2 linked regions of the Reyranella humidisoli genome follow. The protein of the gene in region 2 interacts with the protein of the main gene of each other region in a pairwise test. Links are inferred from orthologs where the notes say so. Each region holds a gene or a part of one and is shown on either strand. Other genes may lie near its edges.

The links.
Region 1: the proteins of ftsA (region 2) and KQ910_RS10420 interact in binary tests that used the Escherichia coli proteins (3 or more experiments, as listed by UniProt). The link is inferred for Reyranella humidisoli from one-to-one orthologs.

What each region holds. Positions count from the first base shown.
Region 1 is NZ_JAHOPB010000001.1:2,137,730-2,140,642, forward strand. It holds KQ910_RS10420 (rod shape-determining protein), read left to right. Parts: upstream 1-893; coding sequence 894-1,934; downstream 1,935-2,913. Other genes in the region: KQ910_RS10410 (acyl-CoA dehydrogenase family protein), read left to right, coding at 1-203; KQ910_RS10415 (hypothetical protein), read left to right, coding at 363-701; mreC (rod shape-determining protein MreC), read left to right, coding at 1,976-2,875; KQ910_RS10430 (hypothetical protein), read left to right, coding at 2,877-2,913. UniProt on the Escherichia coli protein: Forms membrane-associated dynamic filaments that are essential for cell shape determination. Acts by regulating cell wall synthesis and cell elongation, and thus cell shape.
Region 2 is NZ_JAHOPB010000002.1:256,668-262,660, reverse strand. What follows is about bases 1,186-4,003. They hold ftsA (cell division protein FtsA), read right to left. Parts: upstream 3,304-4,003; coding sequence 2,068-3,303; downstream 1,186-2,067. Other genes in these bases: KQ910_RS19590 (cell division protein FtsQ/DivIB), read right to left, coding at 3,346-4,003; ftsZ (cell division protein FtsZ), read right to left, coding at 1,186-1,918. Also shown: KQ910_RS19605 (outer membrane protein assembly factor BamD), read right to left, coding at 1-66; more of ftsZ, read right to left, coding at 173-1,185; more of KQ910_RS19590, read right to left, coding at 4,004-4,227; KQ910_RS19585 (D-alanine--D-alanine ligase), read right to left, coding at 4,224-5,156; murB (UDP-N-acetylmuramate dehydrogenase), read right to left, coding at 5,153-5,993. UniProt on the Escherichia coli protein: Essential cell division protein that assists in the assembly of the Z ring. May serve as the principal membrane anchor for the Z ring.

The DNA.
Region 1 (2,913 bases), on a different replicon or contig from region 2:
TCGAGGAGACGGCGATCGCCAAGATCCAGGGCACCGACGGCGAGTTCAAGTGCGCCCATCTCGCCATGGAGATCATGGGCGGTGCCGGCTACACGATGGCGCACGACATCCAGCGCCTGTTCCGCGACGTCCGCGTGGGCTCGATCGGCGGCGGCACCAACGACATCCAGCGCAACACCATCGCCAAGATGATGGGCCTCTGAAGTGCGCAAGATCGGTACAGACCTCACCCTGAGGAGGCGCGTAGCGCCGTCTCGAAGGGTGACTTCAGGAACGAGGTGCGCGTTGCCCACCCTTCGAGACGCGCGCCTGCGGGGCGCTCCTCAGGGTGAGGCTGGTCGTTTGCTTGTGAGCGTGTCTTAGTGCGCAAGATCGGCGACGCGTCATTCTTTCGCATCGTCGATCGCCTGCTCGAACCCGGCACGTCGCGCGCCCTGAAGACGTCGTGGACCGTCGACGGCGTCGCCTGGCAGCGCGAGCGGCACTCTTACGCCGGTGCGAGCCACGGCTTCACCGTCGAGGTGACCACGGGGCGCGCCACCGGCGCCGCGCCCTGGACGATGCTCGTGGTGAAGGAATACTGGCGCTCGGGAACCGGCGAGGAACTGAAGTCTCATCAATGGGCGCATATCGAGACGGGCCGTCGTGCCGATGTCGTGGCCTGGATCGAACGGCAGGAGCGGCGGCTGGCGAACGCCTGACGCACCCGCAGCGCGCAACTTTTCAGTCGCGACGAATCACCAACGAGCACAAACAGTGACCATGGGTGCGGCCGTTTGAATCGCCTTGCGAGCCTTGCCTTGCCGGTCTAAACCCGGTCGCACCTCCGGCGCTGGACCTTGGAATAGCGCCAAAAATTCAAGATTTCGCCGTAATTACAGAGACTTAACTCAATGCTGTCGCGCGTCATCGGGCTATTTTCGGCGGACATGGGCATCGACCTCGGTACGGCCAATACGTTGGTCTACGTGAAGGGTCGGGGCATCGTTCTGAATGAACCGTCCGTCGTGGCCCTCACCACGCAGAGCGGCAAGCGTCAGGTTCTCGCGGTCGGCGAAGAGGCCAAGATGATGCTGGGTCGTACCCCCGGCAACATCCAGGCGATCCGTCCCCTGCGCGACGGCGTCATCGCCGACTTCGAAGTCGCCGAGGCGATGATCAAGCACTTCATCTCGAAGGTGCATAATCGCCGCAGCTTCGCCCATCCCCAGATCGTGGTCTGCGTGCCCTCAGGCTCCACCGCCGTCGAGCGCCGCGCCATCCAGGAATCGGCCGAGAGCGCCGGCGCCCGCAAGGTCTGGCTGATCGAGGAGCCGATGGCCGCCGCGATCGGCGCCGGCCTGCCGGTGACCGAGCCGACCGGCTCGATGGTCGTCGACATCGGCGGCGGGACCACCGAGGTGGCCGTGCTGTCGCTGGGCGGCATCGTCTATCCGCGCTCGGTGCGCGTGGGCGGCGACAAGATGGACGAGGCGATCATCGCCTACATCCGCCGAAACCATAACCTCCTGGTCGGCGAGAGCTCGGCCGAGCGCATCAAGAAGACCATCGCCTCCGCCTGCCCGCCCGACGACGGCGAGGGCCGCACGATGGAGATCAAGGGCCGCGACCTGATGAACGGCGTCCCGAAGGAGCTGGTCATCACCGAGCGGCAGATCGCCGAGAGCCTTCAGGAGCCGGTGAGCGCCATCGTCGAGGCCGTGAAGGTCGCGCTGGAAAACACCGCGCCGGAACTGGCCGCCGACATCGTCGACAAGGGCATCGTGCTCACGGGCGGCGGCGCGCTGCTGGCCAACATGGATACCGTGCTGCGCCAGGCGACCGGCCTGCCGGTCTCCGTGGCCGAGGATCCGCTGCTCTGCGTGGCGCTTGGCACGGGCCATGCTGTCGAGAACATCGTGCGTCTTCGCGGCGTCCTTTCTTCGATGTACTAACAGGCCGCGCCGCCGCCCGCTTGGGTTAGAATGGGCAGGAAATGGCGATTCGGGACGACTTCGAGGTAGTCGCGGGCCAGGTGCGCACGGTGGTGCAGCGCTTCGCCCTCGGCCTGCTCGTGATCGCCGCCTTCGGCATCATGCTGGTCGGCAAGGCCGACACCGTCCTGGTCGAACATGCCCGCGTGCTGGCGCTCGACGTGGCGAGCCCCGTCCTGGAGGCCATCGCCCGGCCGGCCGCCTATGCCAACCGGGCCATCGCCGATCTCCGTGAATTCGCCTCCCTGCGCGACGAGAACGCCCGTCTGCGCGAGGAGAATGCCCGGCTGCTCGCCTGGCAGACCGCCGCGCGGCGCCTCGAGAACGAGAATGAGGGCCTGCGCAGCCTTGCCAGGTTCCGAGAGGGACCCGAGGCTTCGTTCATCACCGCCCGCCTCGTGGGCGACAGCGTCAGCGCCTACATGCGCGGCGCGCTGCTCAATGTCGGCCGCCGGGTCGGCGTGGCGCCGGGGCAGGCGGTCGTTACCGGCGAGGGCCTGGCCGGCCGCATCGCCGAAGTGGGCGAGAACAGCTCGCGTGTCCTGTTCGTGACTGACGTCAATTCCCGCCTGCCTGTTCTGGTCGAGCGCACGCGCGAACGGGCGATCCTGGCCGGCGACAATTCACCCCGGCTTCGCCTCGCCCTGCTGCAAGGCGTCGCGGGCGTTCAGGCCGGCGACCGTATCGTGACCTCCGGCCATGGCGGCAGCTTTCCGGTCGGTATCCCCGTCGGTGAGGTCGTGGAAACCAGCGAAGGCAGCGTCCGCGTTCGGCCGTTCACCGATTTCTCCCGCCTCGAATTCGTGCGCGTCGTCGACTACGGCGTGACCGGCCTCGTCGGGGCCGGCGCCCCGCCGCCGCCGGCCGCGCCGCCGGGCGGCACGGCCGTGCGGTCGCGCTGACATGCGGACCGACGGCACGCTCGCTCTCTTGGACCGCT
Region 2 (5,993 bases):
CATCGCCAGCGAGAGCGTCAGCCCGGCAATGATGCGTCGTCCCTTACTCACAACCAACTTCGACATGTCCCATCCGTGATACTTCGGCCCGGCGCGTTATATCACGCGCCTGCGAAAAAAAGAGGGGCCAACGGCCCCTCGAGAAGATGCGTGGATAACCGAAATTCCTGCGTCAGTTGGCTTGCCGCCGCAGGAAAGCCGGAATCTGCAGATCGTCGTCGTCGCGGGCGGGCTTCGCACGCTCCGTGACATCGAGGCTGATCGAGGTCTGGACCGGTGCCGGTCGCGACGCGGCCGCCTTGGGAGCCACGGGCACGACGTTTTCCGGCGCGGTCCGTGCAACTGTCGGCTCGGCCGGCGCGGCGGCCGGTGCGGTTGCCGCGGGCTTCGGCGCCGAGAAGGCCCCGGTGATGCGCTGGAAAAGGTTCGGCGCGCGGCTGTCGGTTGCCGGGCGCGCGGCCATCGGACGCGTGACAGCCTCTGCACGGACCGGCGCCGGCTTGGGAGCCGACGGACGGCTGACACGCCAGTCGTTCTCATCGACCAGCGGGCGCTGCGGGGCGGCCTGGACGGGCGCCGGAGCCGGTGCGGCCGCGACGGGGGCCGGGATCGGCGCGGGCGCCGGGGCGACCGGCGCTTCCATGACCGGCGCGGCCATCACGGGTTCCTCGACCACCGGCGCTTCGTACACCGGTGCGGGTGTCGGCATCGAGGCCATGATCGGCGCGGCCGGAGCGGCTGCCTCGACCGGCGCCGGCGCGAAGGCCGGCGGCGCAACGGCCATCGGCGGCGCGACGGGAGCCGCCGGCATCGCAGGCGCCATCGCAGCGGCCGGCATGGCAACGCGACCGACCGGTGGCGCGACCGGACGGCTGAGCGCCGGCTGGCCTGTCTGCATCGGACGGTTCATGTCGAGCGACAGGTAGTTCGGCGCAGGCTGCTGCGCGGCCATCGCGGCGATACCGGTGGCGACCACTGACACGCGCATGCGGCCCTGCATGCCGGCATCGAAGGTCGAGCCGAAGATGATGTTGGCGTCGCCGTCGACTTCCTCGCGGATGCGGTTCGCGGCTTCGTCGACTTCGTGCAGCGTCATGTCGAGGCCGCCGGTGATGTTGATGAGCACGCCCTTGGCGCCCTTCATCGAATGATCTTCCAGCAGCGGGTTGGAGATCGCCGACTCGGCCGCGACGCGGCTGCGATCCGGACCTTCTGCCTCGCCCGTGCCCATCATCGCCTTGCCCATCTCGCCCATGACGGTGCGGATGTCGGCGAAGTCGAGGTTGATCAGGCCCGGCATGACCATGAGATCGGTGACGCCGCGCACGCCCATGTGCAGCACGTCATCGGCCATCTTGAAGGCGTCCGCGAACGTCGTCTTCTCGTTCGCGATCTTGAACAGGTTCTGGTTGGGGATGACGATCAGCGTATCGACGACCTTCTCCAGCTCCGTGATGCCCTGCTCGGCCGACTGCATGCGGCGGCGGCCTTCGAAGTGGAAAGGCTTGGTGACGACGCCAATGGTGAGGATGCCCTGCTCGCGCGCCGCGGCGGCGATGACGGGCGCCGCACCGGTACCGGTACCGCCGCCCATGCCGGCGGTGACGAACACCATGTTGGCGCCGTCGAGAAGCTGAAGGATCTCCGGCAGCGCCTCTTCGGCGGCCTGACGGCCGACTTCCGGACGGGCGCCCGCGCCGAGACCCTGGGTGATGGTGATGCCAAGCTGGACGCGCCGGTCGGCGAGCGATTGGCTGAGCGCCTGCGAATCGGTGTTCGCAACGATGAACTCCACGCCTTCGAGCGCGGCGCTGATCATGTTGTTGACGGCGTTTCCGCCCGCGCCACCGACACCGACGACGGTAATGCGCGGCTTAATCTCGGACTCCGTCTGAGGGAGACTGAGGTTGATGGTCATTCGGTTTTCTCCACGCAAACGAGGGGTTATCTGCTCGGAGCAACGGCGTGGGCATCCTGTTTGAGTAGAAACCCTTCACCGCCACCGGCTTTTTCTTGTCTTTATGTCTATAGCCTGTGGGATTTGCCTCATCCCGCACAACATATTGCCTAAAAGTTTTCTCTAATCCAACTGCCAATCCGGCCGATTCGACTCGCCGGTGCTTCGCTCGACGCCGGTTGAGCCTGCGCGACGGCGTGATTCTGGAGCGCGAAGGAAAGAAGTCCGGCCGCTGCGGAAAACGCAGGCCCGCCAGTCGAATCCGCGAGTCCCGCCAGACGCAGCGGCGCGCCGGTGCGGACCTTCTTGTTGAGAATCGCAGCGGCGACTTCGGGGACGCCATCGAGTTGGCAGCCGCCACCGACCAGAACGGCGCGTCCACCGGCCAACTTATCCACACCGGACGCTTCGAGTCGGCTGCGCACGAGTTCGAACGTCTCCTCGACTCGCGGACGAATGATGCCGACCAGGATCGAACGCGGAATGTGGTTGGGCCGCGTGCGATCTTCCTCGCCGATCAGCGGCACGTCGATGATGTCGTACTCGTCGTTGGGCTTGATGACGGCGCGGCCGATCTGCGTTTTCATCCGCTCTGCATGCGCGACCGGCGTCGACAGGCCACGGGCGATGTCGCGCGTGACGTGTTCGCCGCCGACCGGGATCGAATCGACGTGGACCAGGTGGCCTTCATAGAAGACGGCGATCGAAGTGGTGCCGGCACCCATGTCGATCAGGGTCACACCGAGGTCACGCTCGTCGGAGACCAGCGAGCTGAGGCCCGCGGCGTGGGCGGCGACGACGCGGTCGGCGATCTCGAGATGGGCGCGGCGCACGCAGACCTGCAGGTTGCGCATCGCACCGCTCGCCGCGGTCACCAGATGGACGTCGACTCCCAGGCGCTCGCCGAACATGCCGCGCGCGTCGCGGACCGGGGTTCCGTCGACCGTATAGCCGATGGCGGCGGAATGGATGATGTCGCGGTCGGCGGTCTCGGCCGGAAGCTGGATGTGCTGCTGGACACGACGGACGTCGCGCTCGCCGATCTCGTGATGGCCGATCGCCACTTCGAGGCTCTGATTGTGCGAGGCTGCAGAACCGCCGCTGACGCCGACGATGACGTCGCGGACCTGCTCGCCACACATTTCCTCCGCGGTCGACACCGCCGAGGAGATCGCCCGGGTGGCCGCTTCCATGTCGATGATGTTGCCCGAGCGCATGCCGAGAGCGGGCTGGTGGCCGATACCGACCACCCGAAGTCCCTGGCCGTCGACCCGCGCCACGAAGCACACGACCTTGTTGGTGCCGATGTCGAGCGCCGCAATGACGCCATTTCTCGTCTTCGCCACGATGTCCCCCGTCTACGCGTACACTTCCGAGTTTTTTCGATTCTACGCTGGCCCAGGCGTTCCGTCGCCAGGATTGCGCTTTCTCAGATAAAGTTTGTCGGGCAGTCGCAGATCGACGACGCCGAATTCACGCGACAGCAACTTGTGCTGACCGTCGAGCTTGGCGAGATGCTGAAGGGCCGCGACGGCGTCCTCCTCCGGCAGCCAAATCTCGACACCGTTGTTCAGGATGAGATTCCAGCGGCGCTGTCCAACCCACACGGCGGAGCGAAGCTGCTGCGCCACGGTCGGCTCGTAAGTGAGCAACAGCAACAGGTCGCCGACATGGTCGGGCGCACCGGGACCGCCCAGCAGCAGGAGCTTCTCGGCGCCGGGCGGCATGCGGCTTGCCCGCACGGTGCGGCCATTGGCATCGATCAGCGTATACTCCGTGCCGTTCTGCCAGATCGCGACGGCGCGGCGCTCCTTCATCGTGACATAGAGCGTGTCTGGCAGGCGGCGCTCGACCGTTGCCCACTCGACCCAGTCGATCGCCTCGAGCCGCTTGCGGGAGGCCTGCAGGTCGATGCCGAGCAGCGAATCGCCCCGGCTGACGTTCAGTGCGGCGAGCAGATCGGCCCGTTCGACATAGTCGCGCCCCTCGACGGTGACGTCCGCGAGCTTGAACGGCGTGATGGCGCCGACGACGGTGTGCGAGATGGCCTCCAGGCGGCTTTGCGCCTCGACCAGCCAGCCTTCGCGCCAGGCCCACCAGCCGCCCCCGCCGCCGCAGCCCAGCAACAGCACGATGGCGCCGAGCAGGACGGGCTGCTTCCAGAACGGACGGGCGGCCTTGCGGATCGGTCCGCGCTTCTTGCGCCGGTCATAGTCGCGCTTCGGCGCGGCGCCGGCCTTGGGCGTGGCCGTCTTCTTCGCGACGCTCATGTCGGATGCCTCGCGTGCTCGACCATCCATGTCATGAGCTGTGACCACGAGATGCCGGCCCACTTGGCCTGTTCCGGCGCCAGCGACAGCGGCGTCATGCCGGGCTGGGTGTTGAGTTCGAGGATGACGAGACCGGAGGTGCCGGGCTTCGAATCGTCCCAGCGGAAGTCGGCGCGACTCAAGCCGCTGCACCCGAGTTCCTGGTACGCCGCCAGTGCCCATTGCTTGGCGGCTTCGTAGACATCCTCCGGCACCGGCGCGGGCACGAGATGCTCGGTGATGCCGTCGGTGTACTTGGCTTCGTAGTCGTAGAAGCGGGTGCGCGGGCGGAGTTCGGTGACGGCGATCGGCTTGTCGCCCATCACGGCGACGGTCAGCTCGCGTCCCGGCACAAACTTCTCGATCAGCACGCGTTCGCCGAACGCCGCTTCCGCAGCCTCGACCGCCGCCAGGTTGTCGCCGTCGCGCACGATATGGACACCGATGCTCGAACCCTGATCGATGGGCTTTACCACATAAGGCCGCGGCATGGGATCGCCGGCGGCGAGCGAGCGGCGCTCGATCACGCGGCCTTCCGCCACGCGCAGGCCGAGCGACGCAAAGATGTGCCGGGCCAGCGGCTTGTCCATCGCGATGGCCGAAGCCAGCACACCGGAATGCGTGTAGGGCACCCGCATGATCTCGAGGACGCCCTGGATGCAGCCGTCCTCGCCATAGCGACCGTGCAGGGCATTGAAGACCACGTCGGGGCCGCCGCCGGCCGCCGGCCGCAGGAACTCGACCAGGGCGCGCAAGTCGCGCTTCACGTCGTATTCGATGACCTCGTGCCCGCCCTCGCGCAGCCCCTCGGCGCAGGCCTTGCCGCTGACCAGCGAGACCTCACGCTCGGGCGACCAGCCGCCCATCAGGACCGCGACGCGCTTCATCATTCTCTCCCCGCCGGTTCGCCGATGCGCCGGATTTCCCATTCGAGCTGCACGCCGGTCTTCTCCAGCACGCGGCGGCGCACTTGCTCGCCCAGCGCCTCGATGTCGGTTGCCGTGGCCTCGCCGAGATTGATCAGGAAGTTGCAATGCTTCTCGGACACCTGCGCCTCGCCGATGCGCAGACCGCGGCACCCGGCCTCATCGATCAGCTCCCAGGCGCGCCGGCCCGGCGGATTGACGAAGGTCGAACCGCCCGTGCGGCTGCGCGGCTGGGAATCCGTGCGGGCCGTGTCGATCTCGGCAATGCGGCGGGCGATGGCAAGCTGGTCGCCGGGCGTCCCGCGCAAACGTGCCGAGGTGAAAATCCAGTCCGACGGCGCGTCGCTGTGGCGATAGCGGTAGCCCATGGCGGCGGTCGGCACCGTGTGGACCTTGCCCGCACGATCGACCGCCTCGGCCGCAAGAAGAACCTGCGCCAGGTCGCCCTCGTAGGCGCCGGCATTCATGCGCAGCGCACCACCGATCGTGCCGGGAATGCCGCTCAGGAACTCGAGTCCGGCCAGCGCATGATCGCGGGCCGACAGCGCCACGTTGAGGTCGAGCGCGCCCGCGCCGGCCACGACCTCGTTGCCTTCGACCGAGATGCCGGTGAAACCGCGCATCAGGCGGACGACCACGCCCTTCACGCCGCCGTCGCGCACGAGAATGTTTGAGCTGACTCCCAGCACCGTGACCGGCACGTCCGGCGGCAGGCCGGCCATGAAGCTCGCGAGATCCTCGACGTCGGCGGGCCGGAACAGGACCTCGGCCGGACCACCTGCGCGAAACCAGGTCTGCGGA